2 linked regions of the Rubrivirga marina genome follow. The protein of the gene in region 1 binds, or shares a complex with, the protein of each later gene. Links are inferred from orthologs where the notes say so. Each region holds a gene or a part of one and is shown in the gene's direction. Other genes may lie near its edges.

Region 1 (5,043 bases):
GCCCACCTTGACGACGTCGACTTCGAGGTGCTCTCCGAACCGACGGACGAGGGCGGCCTCGCCGGCGACCTCGGCGTCGCCGGTCAGCAGCCAGCGGGTCGCTCCGTACTCCGCGAGGAGGACCACGGAGGCGTCGTTCGGCGAGTCCATCGGCCCGCCAGGTCCGAGCACGCGGAGCCTAATCGCCGGGTCGACTGCGAGCGTATCCCCCGCTTTGACAGCCTGGACCGGCACGCCGAGCGAGTCGGCCACATGGAGCACGCTGGTCCAGAGATCGGTCGTGCCGTCCTGGCCGTTGACGATCAGCCGGCCGACCTCGGCGTGTTCGAGGACCGACCGCGCGCCGCCGACGTGGTCCGCGTCGGCGTGGGTGAGCACGAGCGCGTCGAGGCGGGCGATGCCGAACCTCTCGAGATGGGGAAGAATGGTCCGTTTGCCCTCGTCGACATACGGTGACTTGAGGCCGGCATCGATCAGAACGTGGCGGCCGCCGGGCGTCGAGAGGAGCGTCGCGTCGCCCTGGCCGACGTCGAGGAACACGGCGTCGAGAGCGGGGCGTCCGTCGCCGGTTGCGAAGCCCGTCCACGTCCCGATGGCGAGGCAGCCGAGCGCCGCCAGCGCCAGCCGCGTCCGGGCGACCGGCCGACGCCAGAGTGCCATGATGGCAATGCCCAGCAACAGCGCGATCAGCACCGAGGCCGAGTCGAGGAAGCCGTCGTAGGCGATGCCGCCGAGCGTGTCCGCGCCCGCCTCGGTCGTCCCGAGGAGGAGGCCGCCGGTCGCCGTCGCGAGCGCGCCGAACGTCGCCGCCAGCGGAGGTACCCACGCCGTCAAGGCACACCCGAGCCCGGCGCCGAGGGTCGCCGCCGTGAGCGGGATGGCGACGACGTTGAGGACGAGCCCGCCGATCGGCAGGCGCCCGAAGTGGTAGAGGAGTGCTGGCGCCGTCCCGATCGTCGCGGCCACCGACGTCACGATCGACCCGACGACGAACGTCCCGCTTTTCGACTGGCGAACCCGTTCGGGAACGGCCGACGTCAACAGCGGCGTGAGCGTGACGAGGGCGAAGACGGCGCCGAACGACAGCTGGAAGCCGACATCGAACAGCGCGGCCGGACGGTGGACGAGGAGTAAAAAGGCCGCTATCCCGAGCGCGTTGAGTGTGTCGGATCGCCGGTCGAGCGCGCGTCCCGCGATCACGAGGGCGACCATCACGAACGCTCGGACGATCGAGACCGACGCGCCCGCGACGACCACGTACACCGCCAGCACCGCGAGCGTCGCGATCGCGCGCGCCGCTTCGAGTCGCCGTCGCCGGACCCCGAGGCGGCCGAGGAGCGGCTTCAGCAGCACGTAGAGTGTGAGCCCGACGAGGCCGACGTGCAAGCCCGAGACGGCGAGCAGGTGCATCAGGCCGGTCTCTCGGAACGCGTCGAGGGTGCCCGCCTCGATGCCGCTGCGGTCGGCCAAGAGGAGCGCCCGCAAGAGCGCGCGGACCTCGGCATCCTGGACGTGGCGGGCGAGCGCCGTCTCGATGTGGACCCGGACCCCGTTGGCGATGCGGTCCGTCGGCTGGCGGCTCGGGGCGAGGAAGGCCGCGTCGGCTTCACTTTCCACCGTCAGCATCGCGCCGACGCCCTGGCGGCGGAGGTACGCACCGTAGTCGAACTGCGCCGGGTTGCGACGCCTGGGCAAACGTTCGAGGCGTCCAGTGAGGCGCACGCGGTCGCCGGGGCGGAGGACGGGGTAGACGGCGCCCGCGTCGCCGACGAGGAGTGAGACCAGGACCCGGCCTCTCACCACGCCGTGCGTGTCGCCTCGGGCCGCCGAGTCCACAGCGGCGGTGAAGCGGATCGACCACGTCGCTTCCGGCGCGTCGAGGACCGTCGCCCAGACCGTGATCGGCGCCCGGTCGCCCAGGCTGTCGGCCTCCCACGCCGCTTCGGCGATGCGCTCGATGCCGTCGGGGCGTGCCGTTCGCGACGCCGCGTCGCGGGCCGCGCCGAGGGTCAGTGCGGCTCCGCCGACGGCAAGCGCCAGCGCGACCGGTCCGAGCGACACGAGGCGCCGACGCGTGACGACCACGTAGCCCACCGCGAGGCTGACGACGGCGAGCCCGCCGACGGCCCACGTCATCGGGTCGACGCCAGAGACGAGGCGGCCGAGGCCGATGCCCCCCGCGACGAGCGCCGCCAGCGCGAGGGCAGGCCGGGTCGCGAGGCGGAGCGGCGGGGGAGGAGGCGCGAGCGGCATGACGGCCTAGACCCGGCGCCCCGTTCCGTGCAACCCCCGCTTCGCCTCCTCTTGACCGGGTTCGTTCGCCCGGCCCGGGTATCTTGTCTCTTCCCTCGCTCTCTCACGTCCTGTGTCCCAGCCGCCCCGTCTGAGCAAGCGCCGCCAAGTCCGCGAGCGCGTCCTCCAGGCCCTGTACGCCTACGAGGCCAGCGGCGACTCGGTGGACCACGTCCTGGCGACGATCATCCGGCCCGCGTTCGAGGGTGATCGGACGTACCTCCGCTTCGCCGAGCGCCTATTCCTGAAGGCCGCCGACGCCCGGACCGAGGCCGACGTCCTCATCGACCGGCACGTCGAGAACTGGGACCTCAGCCGGATCGCTCGGACCGACCGGTTCGTCCTCTGGATCGCGATCGCGGAGTTCCTCTACTTCGAGGACATCCCGCCCAAGGTGACGCTCAACGAGGCGCTCGAGGTGGCCCGAGCGTTTGGGACCGACAACAGCCCGGCGTTCGTCAACGGCGTGCTCGACGCGGTTCTCCGCGAGCTCCGTGACTCCGACCGGATGAAGAAGTCGGGCCGCGGCCTCGTCGAGTCGAGCAACCGGAGCGACAGCGCCTAGAGCCGTGGCGTGGTACGCGATCGGCGACGTCCACGGGTGCGTGCGCACGCTGGACGCCCTACTGGACCGTCTTGCGGAGGACGCCGGCGGGACGCTTGGCTCGCACGACGTGCTCGTGTTTGTGGGCGACTACGTGGACCGCGGCCCGTCGAGCCCGGAGGTCCTCGACCGGATGATCGAGATGGAGACGGCGTCGGTGCGGGGCACCGGCCCATGCTGCGTCTTCCTCCGCGGGAATCACGACCAGATGATGCTCGACTATGCGGAGGGCGTCGGCGACGCGGACCTCTGGTGGGTCAACGGCGGGCACTCGACGCTGGCGGCCTACGAGGCGCGCGGCGACCGTCGCCTTCCGCCCGAGCACGTCGAGTTCCTCCGCCGCACGGAGCTCGTCGCCGACGGGGAGGGCTTCGCGTTTGTCCACGCCGGACTCGACACGCGCAAGACGGTGGCCCAGAACATCGCCGATCCCGACCCGCACATCGCGCTCTGGACACGCCAACACCTCGACGCGGACCTCTCGAAGTGGGAGAAGCCGGTCGTCTGCGGCCACACGCCGGTCTCGGAGCCCATCGACACGCCGCATCTCATCGACATCGACACGGGGGCCGTGTTCGTCCACCGGCCCGGCCTCGGGCGGCTCACGGCCGTCTCGCTGCCCGACCGCCGGTTCCTGTCCGTCGCGACGGTCGACGACGTCTCCGGCTAGCGTCCGGGGAAGCGGATTGAGGTCGACAGTCCGGCGCGGAGGGCCGGCGCCTGCGTCCCGACCTCGGCGAAGAACACGCGACCCGATTCCCGCCGGAGCGTGACGCGAGCGAACGGGTCGATCATGACGCTGAACGCCCGCGACCGGCTCTCGGCCGACTGCTCGAAAAAGGCCGTGTAGAACGACGGGCCGATCCGTAGCCCGAGGTCGACGTCGAGTGCCCCCGGGTCCTGGTTCCGCGCGATGTCGGCGATCCGGAGCGTGCGGATGGCCCCCCCGAGGCCGACGGCCGTGAGCAGGCGCCCGCTCCCGCCCGTCACGCGCGGCACGTAGTCGGCGTAGACGGCGACCTCGCGGGTGAAGACCGTGAACACCGGATCGGTCCCCATCGCGACGCCGCCGAAGCCAGGCCCGAACCCGCCCCCGACGTAGACGCGCGGCCGGCTCCCGAGCGGGTCGGGCCCGACCTGCGCCGCGACGACGGGCGCCGCCAGCAGAGCGAGGAGGAGAGGGAGGGCACGGCGCATCGGGATGAAGCTACTCGCTTCCACTCTTCGCCCCCGCTCCGCCCGCCTCGGGAACGCGGTCGGTAGACTCGTCGCCGAACCACTCTCGCATCGTCATGGCGCTTCGCGTCGGCATCGTCGGGCTGCCCAACGTGGGCAAGAGCACCCTCTTCAACGCGCTCTCCGAGGCGGGCGCCGAGGCGGCGAACTACCCGTTCTGCACCATCGAGCCGAACGTCGGCGTCGTGCCCGTGCCGGACTCCCGGCTGGATCGGCTCGCGGAGCTCGCGGGCTCGGCCCAGATCCTCCCGGCCGTCATCGAGTTCGTCGACATCGCGGGGCTCGTGGCAGGCGCCTCGAAGGGGGAAGGGCTCGGCAACCAGTTTCTCGCCAACATCCGCGAGACGGACGCGATCGCCCATGTCGTCCGCTGTTTCGAGGATCCGAACGTGGTCCACGTCGAGGGCTCGGTCGACCCGATCCGCGACATCGAGACGATCGAGACGGAGCTTCTGCTGAAGGACCTCGAGACGGTCTCGAAGCGGCGCGAGCGCGTGGCGAAGTCGGTCAAGACGGGCGACAAGGCGGCCAAGATGGAAGCCGACTTCCTCGCTCGCCTCGAGGACCACCTCGGCGACGGCCTGCCGGCGCGGACGCTCGGCGTCTCCGATGCCGAGGCGCCGATCCTCCGCGACCAGTTTCTCCTGACGGCGAAGCCGGTCCTCTACGCCGCCAACGTCGGCGAAGGGGATTTGCCGGACGGGAACGCCTACGTCGAGCAGGTCCGCGAACGCGCCGAGGCGGAGGGCGCGGGCGTCGTGGTCGTCTCGGCCGAGTTCGAGGCGCAGGTCGCCGAGCTCGACGACGAGGAGAAGGCCGAATTCCTGGAGGCCGCGGGCGTCGAGGAGTCCGGCCTCGACCGGCTGGCGCAGGAGGCGTACGCGCTTCTCGGCCTGATCACGTACTTCACG
Region 2 (9,843 bases), 1.7 Mb from region 1 along the record:
GCGCAGGAAGCAAGCAGACAAGCGGATCCCCACCCCGGACCCGATCTACGGTGACGTCACCGTCGCCAAGTTCATCGCCGCCGTCATGCGCGACGGCAAGAAGTCCGTGGCCCAGGGCCTCGTCTACGGCGCCTTCGACCTCATCGAGGACCGGACCGGCGAGCCCGGCGTCGAGGTGTTCCGCCAGGCGCTCACGAACGCGGCCCCGCTCGTCGAGGTCCGCAGCCGCCGCGTCGGCGGCGCGACCTACCAGGTCCCGATCGAGGTCCGCCCCGAGCGGCGGACGTCGCTCGCCTTCCGCTGGCTCCTCCAGTACGCCAAGGCTCGCGGCGACAAATCGATGGCCAACCGGCTCGCGGCCGAGCTCATCGCCGCCAGCCGCGGCGAGGGCGGTGCCGTCAAGAAGAAGGACGACACGCACCGGATGGCCGAGGCCAACAAGGCGTTCGCCCACTTCGCCCGCTTCTAAACCGCATCGTCACGCGCGGGGCCGCCGACTGACGGCCCTCGCCCGTTCCACCTCGGTCCCCCCGACCACACCGAGACCCCACCATGGCCGACCTCACCGGCAAGACTTTCTCGCTCGAGAACACCCGGAACATCGGGATCTCTGCCCACATCGACGCGGGCAAGACCACGACCACCGAGCGCATCCTGTACTACACCGGCCGGACGCACCGGATCGGTGAGGTCCACGAGGGCGGCGCCACGATGGACTGGATGGAGCAGGAGAAGGAGCGCGGCATCACCATCACCTCGGCCGCCACGACGGCCGAGTGGAAGGACCACCGCATCAACATCATCGACACGCCCGGCCACGTCGACTTCACGGTCGAGGTCGAGCGTGCGCTTCGCGTCCTCGATGGCGCGGTCGCCCTGTTCTGCGCCGTCGGCGGCGTCGAGCCCCAGTCCGAGACGGTCTGGCGGCAGATGGACAAGTACAACGTCCCCCGCATCGCGTTCGTCAACAAGATGGACCGGACGGGCGCCGACTTCCAGAACGCCGTCGCGATGATGAAGGACCGGCTCGGCGCCAACGCCGTGCCCGTCCAGATCCCGATCGGCGACGGCGACATGTTCCGGGGGGTCATCGACCTCATCGAGAACAAGGCCATCGTCTGGGACGACACGACGCAGGGCGCGACCTGGGACGAGATCGACATCCCGGAGGACCTCAAGCCGACGGCCAAGAAGGCCCGGATCAACCTCCTCGAGGCCGTCGCCGAGCACAACGACGACCTCCTCATGATGTACCTCGAGGGCGAGACGCTCCCCGTCGAGGACGTCAAGGCGACCGTCCGCGAGGCGACCATCGCCATGCACATCACGCCGGTCTTCTGCGGCTCGGCGTTCAAGAACAAGGGCGTCCAGCGGCTCCTCGACGGCGTCCTCGACTACCTCCCGAGCCCGCTCGACGTCCCGCCGATCGAGGGCCACAAGCCCCGGACGGAGGACATGGTCACGCGCGTCCCGGACCCCGACGGCCCGTTCGCGGCCATCGCCTTCAAGATCGCGACCGACCCCTACGTTGGCCGCCTGACGTTCGCGCGGGTCTACTCGGGCACGCTCAACAAGGGCGACTCGATCATCAACGCCAACACCGAGAAGAAGGAGCGGGCCGGTCGCCTCCTGTTCATGCACGCGAACACGCGTGAGGACATCGACCAGGTCAAGGCCGGCGACATCTGCGCCATCGTCGGGCTGAAGGACACGAAGACCGGCGACACGCTGTGCGACCCCGACTCCCCGGTCGTCCTCGAGTCGATGGACTTCCCGGAGCCCGTCATCAAGATCGCCATCGAGCCGAAGACGAAGGCCGACATCGACAAGCTCGGGACCGGCCTCCAGAAGCTCGCCGAGGAGGACCCGACCTTCAAGGTGTCGACGGACGACGAGACCGGCCAGACCCTCATCGCGGGGATGGGCGAGCTCCACCTCGAGATCATCGTGGACCGCCTCAAGCGCGAGTTCAAGGTCGAGGCCAACGTCGGCGAGCCCCAGGTCTCGTACCGCGAGGCGATCCGGTCGAGCATCGACCACAAGTACACGCATAAGAAGCAGTCGGGTGGCCGCGGCCAGTTCGCCCACGTCGAGATCGAGTTCTCGCCGGCCGAGCCGGGCACCGAGGGCCTCGAGTTCATCGACGAGATCAAGGGCGGGTCGATCCCGCGCGAGTTCATCTCGTCGGTCCAGAAGGGGATCGAGAGCGCGCTCGATCAGGGCCCGCTCGCCGGCTTCCCGATGGAGGCCATCAAGGCCCGGCTCTATGACGGCAAGTTCCACAACGTCGACTCCGACCAGCTCTCGTTCGAGATCGCCGGCCGGATGGCGCTCCGCGAGGCCGCGCGCCGCGCGAACCCCGTCATCATGGAGCCGATCATGCACGTCGAGGTCATCACGCCCGAGGAGTACATGGGCGACGTGATCGGTGACCTCTCCTCGCGGCGCGGCCGGATCGAGGGGATGGGCCAGCGCGGCGACGCCCAGGTCGTCAACGCGTTCGTCCCGCTCTCCGAGATGTTCGGCTACTCGACCGACCTCCGCTCGAACACGCAGGGCCGGGCCATCTACTCGATGCAGTTCGACCACTACGAGGAGGTCCCGACCTCCATCGCGGAGGAGATCTCGGCGGCCGGCAAGGCCGCCGCATAGTGCCCCACTCGGCCCGCCTCGGCAGCGAGGCGGGCCACCCCACTCTCTCAGACAAGACTCAACCCAGACCAACAGAATCATGGCGAAGGAGCAATTCCAGCGGACGAAGCCGCACGTGAACGTCGGGACGATCGGCCACGTCGACCACGGCAAGACGACGCTGACGGCGGCGATCACGAAGGTGCTCGCCGAGGCGTCGGGCGGCGAGGCGAAGAACTTCGAGGACATCGACAACGCCCCGGAGGAGCGGGAGCGGGGGATCACGATCGCCACGGCCCACGTCGAGTACGAGACGGCCGAGCGGCACTACGCCCACGTCGACTGCCCGGGCCACGCGGACTACGTCAAGAACATGGTGACGGGGGCGGCCCAGATGGACGGGGCGATCCTCGTCGTCGCGGCGACCGACGGGCCGATGCCCCAGACCCGCGAGCACATCCTCCTGGCCCGCCAGGTCGGCGTGCCCTACATCGTCGTGTTCATGAACAAGGCGGACCTCGTCGACGACGAGGAGCTCCTGGAGCTCGTCGAGATGGAGGTCCGCGAGCTCCTCTCGAGCTACGAGTTCCCGGGCGACGACCTCCCGGTGATCCAGGGGTCGGCGCTGGGGGCCCTGAACGGGGAGCCGGAGTGGGTGGCGAAGGTCGACGAGCTCATGTCGGCCGTCGACGCGTACATCCCGACGCCGGAGCGGGCGGTCGACCGGCCGTTCCTCATGCCGGTCGAGGACGTGTTCTCGATCACGGGCCGGGGGACCGTCGTGACGGGCCGGGTCGAGCGGGGGTCGATCAAGGTGGGGGACCCCGTCGAGATCGTCGGGATGCAGGAGGAGAAGATGACGTCGACGGTGACGGGCGTCGAGATGTTCAGGAAGCTCCTGGACTCGGCCCAGGCCGGGGACAACGCGGGGATCCTCCTCCGGGGGATCGAGAAGACGGCGGTCGAGCGGGGGATGGTCCTGACGAAGCCGGGGGCCGTCACGCCGCACAAGCGGTTCGAGTGCGAGGTGTACATCCTGTCGAAGGACGAGGGGGGCCGGCACACCCCGTTCTTCAAGGGGTACCGTCCCCAGTTCTACTTCCGGACGACGGACGTGACGGGGGACATCGAGCTGGCCGAGGGGGTCGAGATGGTCATGCCGGGGGACAACACGCAGTTCACGGTGGACCTCATCGTCCCGGTGGCGATGGAGGAGGGGCTCCGGTTCGCGATCCGCGAGGGCGGGCGGACCGTGGGGGCCGGCGTCGTCTCCAAGATCCTCGACTAGAACACACACACGCGGGGGGCGGCCGGTCCCATCTTGACCGGCCGCCCGCACGCCTCACCCAGCCACAATGGCGAACCAGAAGATCCGGATCAAGCTCAAGTCCTTCGACCACACGCTGGTCGACAAGAGCGCCGAGAAGATCATCCGCACGGTCAAGTCGACTGGCGCGGTCGTGAGCGGGCCGATCCCGCTGCCGACGCGCAAGAAGATCTTCACCGTGCTCTCGGGCCCGCACGTCGACAAGAAGGCGCGCGACCAGTTCGAGACGCGCGACCACAAGCGGCTGATCGACATCCTGTCGACCTCGTCGAAGACCGTCGACGCGCTCATGAAGCTCGAGCTTCCGAGCGGCGTCCACGTCGAGATCAAGGTCTGACCCCGCTGGCGATCGTCGCCAGCGTTCCTACTTCCCGCTTAACTAACCACACGGTTCAATGAGCGCCATCCTCGGCCGCAAGGTCGGAATGACAAGCGTCTTCGATGAGTCCGGCCGCCAGACGGTCGTGACGGTCATCGAGGCCGGCCCCTGCGCCGTCACGCAGGTCAAGACGCCCGACACGGACGGCTACTCCGCCATCCAGCTCGGCTTCCAGGACAAGAAGGCCAAGCGGACCACGAAGGCCCTCCAAGGTCACTTCGAGGCCGCCGGCGTGTCCCCCAAGAAGCATGTCGTCGAGTTCCGCGACGTCGACCTCGACGTCGCGCTGGGCGACGAGGTGACCGTCGACGTGTTCGCCGAGGGCGACCGCGTGGCCGTCTCCGGCACGTCGAAGGGCAAGGGGTTCCAGGGCGTCGTTAAGCGCCACGGGTTCCGCGGCGTCAACGACGCCACGCACGGCCAGCACAACCGCCAGCGGGCGCCGGGCTCCATCGGCCAGGCCTCCGACCCGAGCCGCGTGTTCAAGGGCACGCGGATGGGTGGGCGGACCGGCGGCGAACGCGTGACCGTCAAGAACGTCCGCGTCGTCCGCACGCTCCCCGACAACAACCTGATCCTGGTCAAGGGCGCCGTGCCCGGCCACAAGAACGGGATCGTCGAGATCCGCAAGGCCTAGAACGATGAAACTGACTGTCTACACCCGCGAAGGCGCCGAGGCCGGCCGCGAGGTCGAGCTCGACGACGCCGTCTTCGGCCTCGAGCCGAACGACCACGCCATCTGGCTCGACGTCCGCGCCATCCAGGCCAACAAGCGCCAGGGCACGCACAAGACGAAGGAGCGGAGCGAGGTCTCGAAGTCCCGCCGCAAGCTCTACCGCCAGAAGGGCACGGGCAACGCCCGCGCCGGCGACGCCAAGAGCCCGCTCCGCAAGGGCGGCGGCACGATCTTCGGGCCCAAGCCGCACGAGTACCGGCTCCGCGTCAACCAGAAGACGAAGCAGCTCGCTCGCCGGAGCGCCCTGAAGTACAAGCTCGACGGCGACGCGCTCCGCGTGGTCGAGGCCCTCGAGCTCGACGTGCCCAAGACCCGCGAGGTCGTCGGCATGCTCACGGGCAACGGCGTCGAGGGCAAGGCCCTCGTGCTGACGGCCGGCCGCGACGACGTGTTCTACCGCTCGGCCCGCAACCTCAAGGGCGTCCGCGTGCTCCCGGCCGACCAGGCCTCGACGCTCGACCTCCTCAACGCCAAGACGATCGTGCTCCAGGAGGGCGCCGTCGAGGCGCTGACCGAGGCGCTCCGCCCGGCCCAGAAGGCCACGGTCGCCGCGGACACGACCGACGCCCCCGAGGGCGACGACAACGCCTAGGACCCATGAGCCAGATCATCATCACCCCCGTCCTGACCGAGAAGTCGACGCGCCTGGCCGACGAGGGCCGGCACTACAGCTTCCGGGTCGCGAAGGACGCCAACAAGCTCGAGATCCGGAAGGCCATCGAGGACCGCTACCCCGACGTCACCGTCAAGGAGGTCCGCACGATGGTCGTCCGCGGCAAGCGCCGCCGCCAGTTCACCAAGCGCGGGCTGGTCCAGGGCCGCCAGGCCGCTTGGAAGAAGGCCGTCGTGACGCTGGCCACCGGCGAGATCGACTTCTACGAATCCGTTTAACCCACCAGGGCGCAAAGCCGGCGGTCGCCGTCGGCAGGTAAGCCCTCCTCACTATGGCTATCCGTAAGCTCAAGCCGACCACGCCCGGTCAGCGGCACCGCTCGGTCTCGGCCTTCGACACGATCACGAAGTCGGAGCCGGAGAAGAGCCTGCTCGCCCCGCTGAAGCGGAAGGGCGGTCGCAACAACAACGGCCGCATCACGACGCGCCACCAGGGCGGCGGCCACAAGCGGCGCTACCGCATCATCGACTTTAAGCGGACCAAGGACGGCATCCCCGCCCGCGTCTCCGCCATCGAGTACGACCCGAACCGGAGCGCCCGCATCGCCCTCCTCGTCTACGCCGACGGTGAGAAGCGCTACATCATCGCGCCGGACAAGCTCGAGGTCGGCCAGACCGTCGCGTCTGGCCCGGACGCGTCGCCGGACCTCGGCAACTGCCTCCCGCTCCAGAACATCCCGCTCGGCACGCAGGTGCACGCGATCGAGATGAAGCCGGGCAAGGGCGCCCAGCTGGCCCGCTCGGCCGGCACGTACGCCCAGCTCACGGCGCGGGAGGGCAAATACGCCAACCTCAAGCTCCCCTCCGGCGAAGTCCGCCGCGTCCCGGTCGAGTGCCGGGCCACGATCGGCCAGACCTCGAACCCGGACCACTTCAACATCGACATCGGCAAGGCCGGCCGGAAGCGCTGGCTCGGCGTCCGTCCGAAGACCCGCGGCGTCGCCATGAACCCGGTCGACCACCCGATGGGCGGCGGCGAGGGCAAGGCGTCCGGCGGCCACCCCAAGTCCCCGACCGGCGTCTACGCCAAGGGGTTCAAGACGCGCAAGAAGAAGAAGGCGTCGAACAAGCTCATCGTCCGTCGCCGCAACGCGAAGAAGTAACCCCTATGGCACGCTCGCTCAAGAAAGGACCCTTCGTCCACTACAAGCTCCGCCAGAAGGTGGAGGAGATGAACGAGGGCGGCAAGAAGCGCGTCGTCAAGACGTGGAGCCGCGGCTCGATGATCACCCCGGACATGCTCGGCCACACGTTCGCCGTGCACAACGGAAAGCAGTTCATCCCGGTCTACGTGACGGAGAACATGATCGGGCACAAGCTCGGCGAGTTCGCTCCGACGCGCACCTTCCGGGGCCACGCCGGCGCCAAGAAGGACCGCCGCCGCTAACGACCTAGAACACCGAACCAATGGAAGCACGCGCCAAGCGGAAGTACCTCCGCATCAGCCCGCGCAAGATGCGGATCGTGGCCGACGTCGTCCGCGGCAAGAACGCGCAGCAGGCGATCGACACGCTCGAGTTCATGCCGCAGAAGGCCGCCGCGATGGTCCGCCGGGCCATCCAGGACGCCTACGGCAACCTGATCGACCAGAACCAGGACGAGCGGATCGACGACGAGCGTCTCATCGTCAAGACCATCATGGTCGACCAGGCGCCGGTCATCAAGCGGTTCCGCCCCGTCTCGCGCGGCCGGGCCCACCCGATCCTCAAGCGCTCCAGCCACCTTACCGTCGTCGTCGGCACGCCCGATGAGAAGGAGCCCCGCTCCATCCGTCAGGGCGAGCGCGTCGAGGACTAACTCTTACACCCAGACAACAAGACCATGGGTCAGAAAACCAACCCCGTCGGCTTCCGTCTCGGTGTGATCCGAGGCTGGGACTCCAACTGGTACGCCGACGGCTCGTACTCCGACAAGATCGTCGAGGACCACGAGATCCGTCGCTACCTCGAGGCGCGCCTTAAGCGCGCCGGCCTCTCCCGGACCGTCATCGAGCGGACGCCGAAGCGGATCATCCTCACGCTCCACACCTCGCGCCCGGGCGTCATCATCGGCCGCGGCGGCTCCGAGGTCGAGAAGCTCCGCGAGGAGCTCAAGGCGCTGACGGCGAAGGACATCCAGATCAACATCAACGAGATCAAGCGTCCCGAGTTGGACGCCTCGCTGGTGGCGCAGAACATCGCGCAGCAGCTGGAGGGCCGCGTGTCCTACCGCCGCGCGATGAAGCAGGCGCTCGGCGCCGCGATGCGCATGGGCGCCCAGGGCATCCGCATCAAGCTGGCCGGCCGCCTCGGTGGTTCCGAGATGGGCCGCGTCGAGCAGTACCTCGAGGGCCGCGTCCCGCTCCACACGATGCGGGCCGACATCGACTACGCGCAGGCCACGGCCTTCACCATCCAAGGCACGGCCGGCGTCAAGGTCTGGATCTTCCACGGCGAGGTCATCGGCACGCCCGACCTCTCGCCCAACGCGACCGCCCAGCGCCAGCAGAACGCGGCGCCGAGCGTCCCCGAGCGCCGTCGTCGCGACGGTCGCGGCGGCGGGCGTGACGACCGCCGTGGCGGTCGGGACAGCGGCGGACGTGGCCGGGGCGGCAGCGGCGGTGGCGGTGGCGGTGGCGGCGGCCGACGCTAACCGAACCCTTCGCAGCAGCACACACATAGACTGAATTTGCCATGTTGATGCCGAAGCGGACCAAGTTCCGCAAGATGCAGAAGGGCCGCGTCAAGGGCCTCGCCCAGCGCGGGTCCCGCGTCACCTTCGGCGACTACGGGATCAAGGTCCTCGAGGCCGGCTGGATCACGTCCCGCCAGATCGAGGCCGCCCGTATCGCCATGACGCGCAAGATGAAGCGCGTCGGGAAGGTGTGGATCCGCGTGTTCCCCGACAAGCCGATCACCAAGAAGCCGGCCGAGACCCGAATGGGCAAGGGCAAGGGTTCGCCCGAGTACTGGGTGGCCGTCGTCAAGCCCGGCCGGATCGTGTTCGAGATCGGCGGCGTGGACGAGGAACTGGCGCGCGAGGCCATGCGCCTCGCCATCCAGAAGCTCCCGATGAAGGCCAAGTTCGTGGTCCGGCCCGAGGCCCAGCCCGTGCCGATCCCGGACAACGTCACCGGCGACGACTCCGGCCTCACGGCGGAGGTCACGACGGAGGACCTGACCAAGATCTACGGCCTCGGCGACACGATGGCCGAGCAGCTCCGGGCCGCCGGGATCGACACGTATGCCAAGCTCGCCGACGCCGACCTCGACAAACTCCGCGAGATCGTGGAGTCCGACGGCGCCGACGAGCAGTCGGTCAACGAGGAGACGTGGGCCCAGCAGGCGCGTTACCTCGCCGACGGCGACTTCGACGGCCTCGACGAGTACGTCGAGGGCCTGCGCGAGGCCGACGGCAACGTGGTCGAGATCGACGAGCCGGAGGCCGAGACCGCGACCGAGGAGGCGCCCGAAGAGGGCGCGCCCGAGGCCGAGGCCGGCGAGCCGTCCGACGACGAGACCAAGGCCTAGACCCGACTCTATAGCACCTGGCCCCGGGCTCCGGCTCGGGGCCTTTCCATGACCGATATGAAAGCCAACGAGATCCGCGACCTCAACGAGGCCGAGATCCGCCAGCGGATCGCCGAGGAGGAGCGGGACATCACCGACCTCCGCTTCCGGCGCTCCGTGACCGGGCTCGAGAACCCGATCGTGCTCCGCCAGAAGCGGCGCGAGATCGCCCGCATGAAGACCATCCTCCGGGAGAAGTCCGAGGAGGCCGGCGCCTAGCGCGCCGCGCGCCACCGCGTGAAGCTTCGGTGGGGGAGGGGGCGCTGCCCCGGCTCTGACTGAACCTTCACCGGGTGCGTGCCTATCCTCACTTTTCCCGCCGGGCGCAGTGCCCGGCCCGCGCTCCGGCGCACCAACCGTAGTTGGTGGGGTCCCGGCCCACCAAGCGAATAGCAACCCGCCCGCGAGGGCACCCAGGCTATGGCAGACACCCAGCAGACCGCCGAGGCGGTCGCCGAGCGCGGCGCGCGCAAGTTCCGCGTCGGCCTCGTCGTCTCCGACAAGATGGACAAGACGATCACCGTGGCCATCGCGCGCCAGGTGAAGCACC

The links.
Region 2: the proteins of nusB (region 1) and rpsJ are in contact, whole or in part, in a solved structure (PDB 3D3B), measured with the Escherichia coli proteins. The link is inferred for Rubrivirga marina from one-to-one orthologs.

The regions. Positions count from the first base shown.
Region 1 is NZ_MQWD01000001.1:840,145-845,187, reverse strand. What follows is about bases 1,262-4,111. They hold nusB (transcription antitermination factor NusB), read left to right. Parts: upstream 1,262-2,365; coding sequence 2,366-2,857; downstream 2,858-4,111. Other genes in these bases: BSZ37_RS03300 (hypothetical protein), read right to left, coding at 3,563-4,093; BSZ37_RS03305 (metallophosphoesterase family protein), read left to right, coding at 2,862-3,566; BSZ37_RS03315 (DNA internalization-related competence protein ComEC/Rec2), read right to left, coding at 1,262-2,253. Outside these bases: more of BSZ37_RS03315, read right to left, coding at 1-1,261; redox-regulated ATPase YchF, read left to right, coding at 4,189-5,043. UniProt on the Escherichia coli protein: Part of the processive rRNA transcription and antitermination complex (rrnTAC). The complex forms an RNA-chaperone ring around the RNA exit tunnel of RNA polymerase (RNAP).
Region 2 is NZ_MQWD01000001.1:2,572,059-2,581,901, forward strand. The notes cover bases 2,664-5,640. They hold rpsJ (30S ribosomal protein S10), read left to right. Parts: upstream 2,664-3,986; coding sequence 3,987-4,295; downstream 4,296-5,640. Other genes in these bases: tuf (elongation factor Tu), read left to right, coding at 2,732-3,919; rplC (50S ribosomal protein L3), read left to right, coding at 4,354-4,974; rplD (50S ribosomal protein L4), read left to right, coding at 4,979-5,640. Outside these bases: rpsG (30S ribosomal protein S7), read left to right, coding at 1-469; fusA (elongation factor G), read left to right, coding at 553-2,652; more of rplD, read left to right, coding at 5,641-5,665; rplW (50S ribosomal protein L23), read left to right, coding at 5,671-5,964; rplB (50S ribosomal protein L2), read left to right, coding at 6,018-6,848; rpsS (30S ribosomal protein S19), read left to right, coding at 6,854-7,132; rplV (50S ribosomal protein L22), read left to right, coding at 7,153-7,542; rpsC (30S ribosomal protein S3), read left to right, coding at 7,567-8,376; BSZ37_RS22510 (helix-hairpin-helix domain-containing protein), read left to right, coding at 8,796-9,254; rpmC (50S ribosomal protein L29), read left to right, coding at 9,303-9,512; rpsQ (30S ribosomal protein S17), read left to right, coding at 9,714-9,843. UniProt on the Escherichia coli protein: Involved in the binding of tRNA to the ribosomes. Part of the processive rRNA transcription and antitermination complex (rrnTAC). The complex forms an RNA-chaperone ring around the RNA exit tunnel of RNA polymerase (RNAP).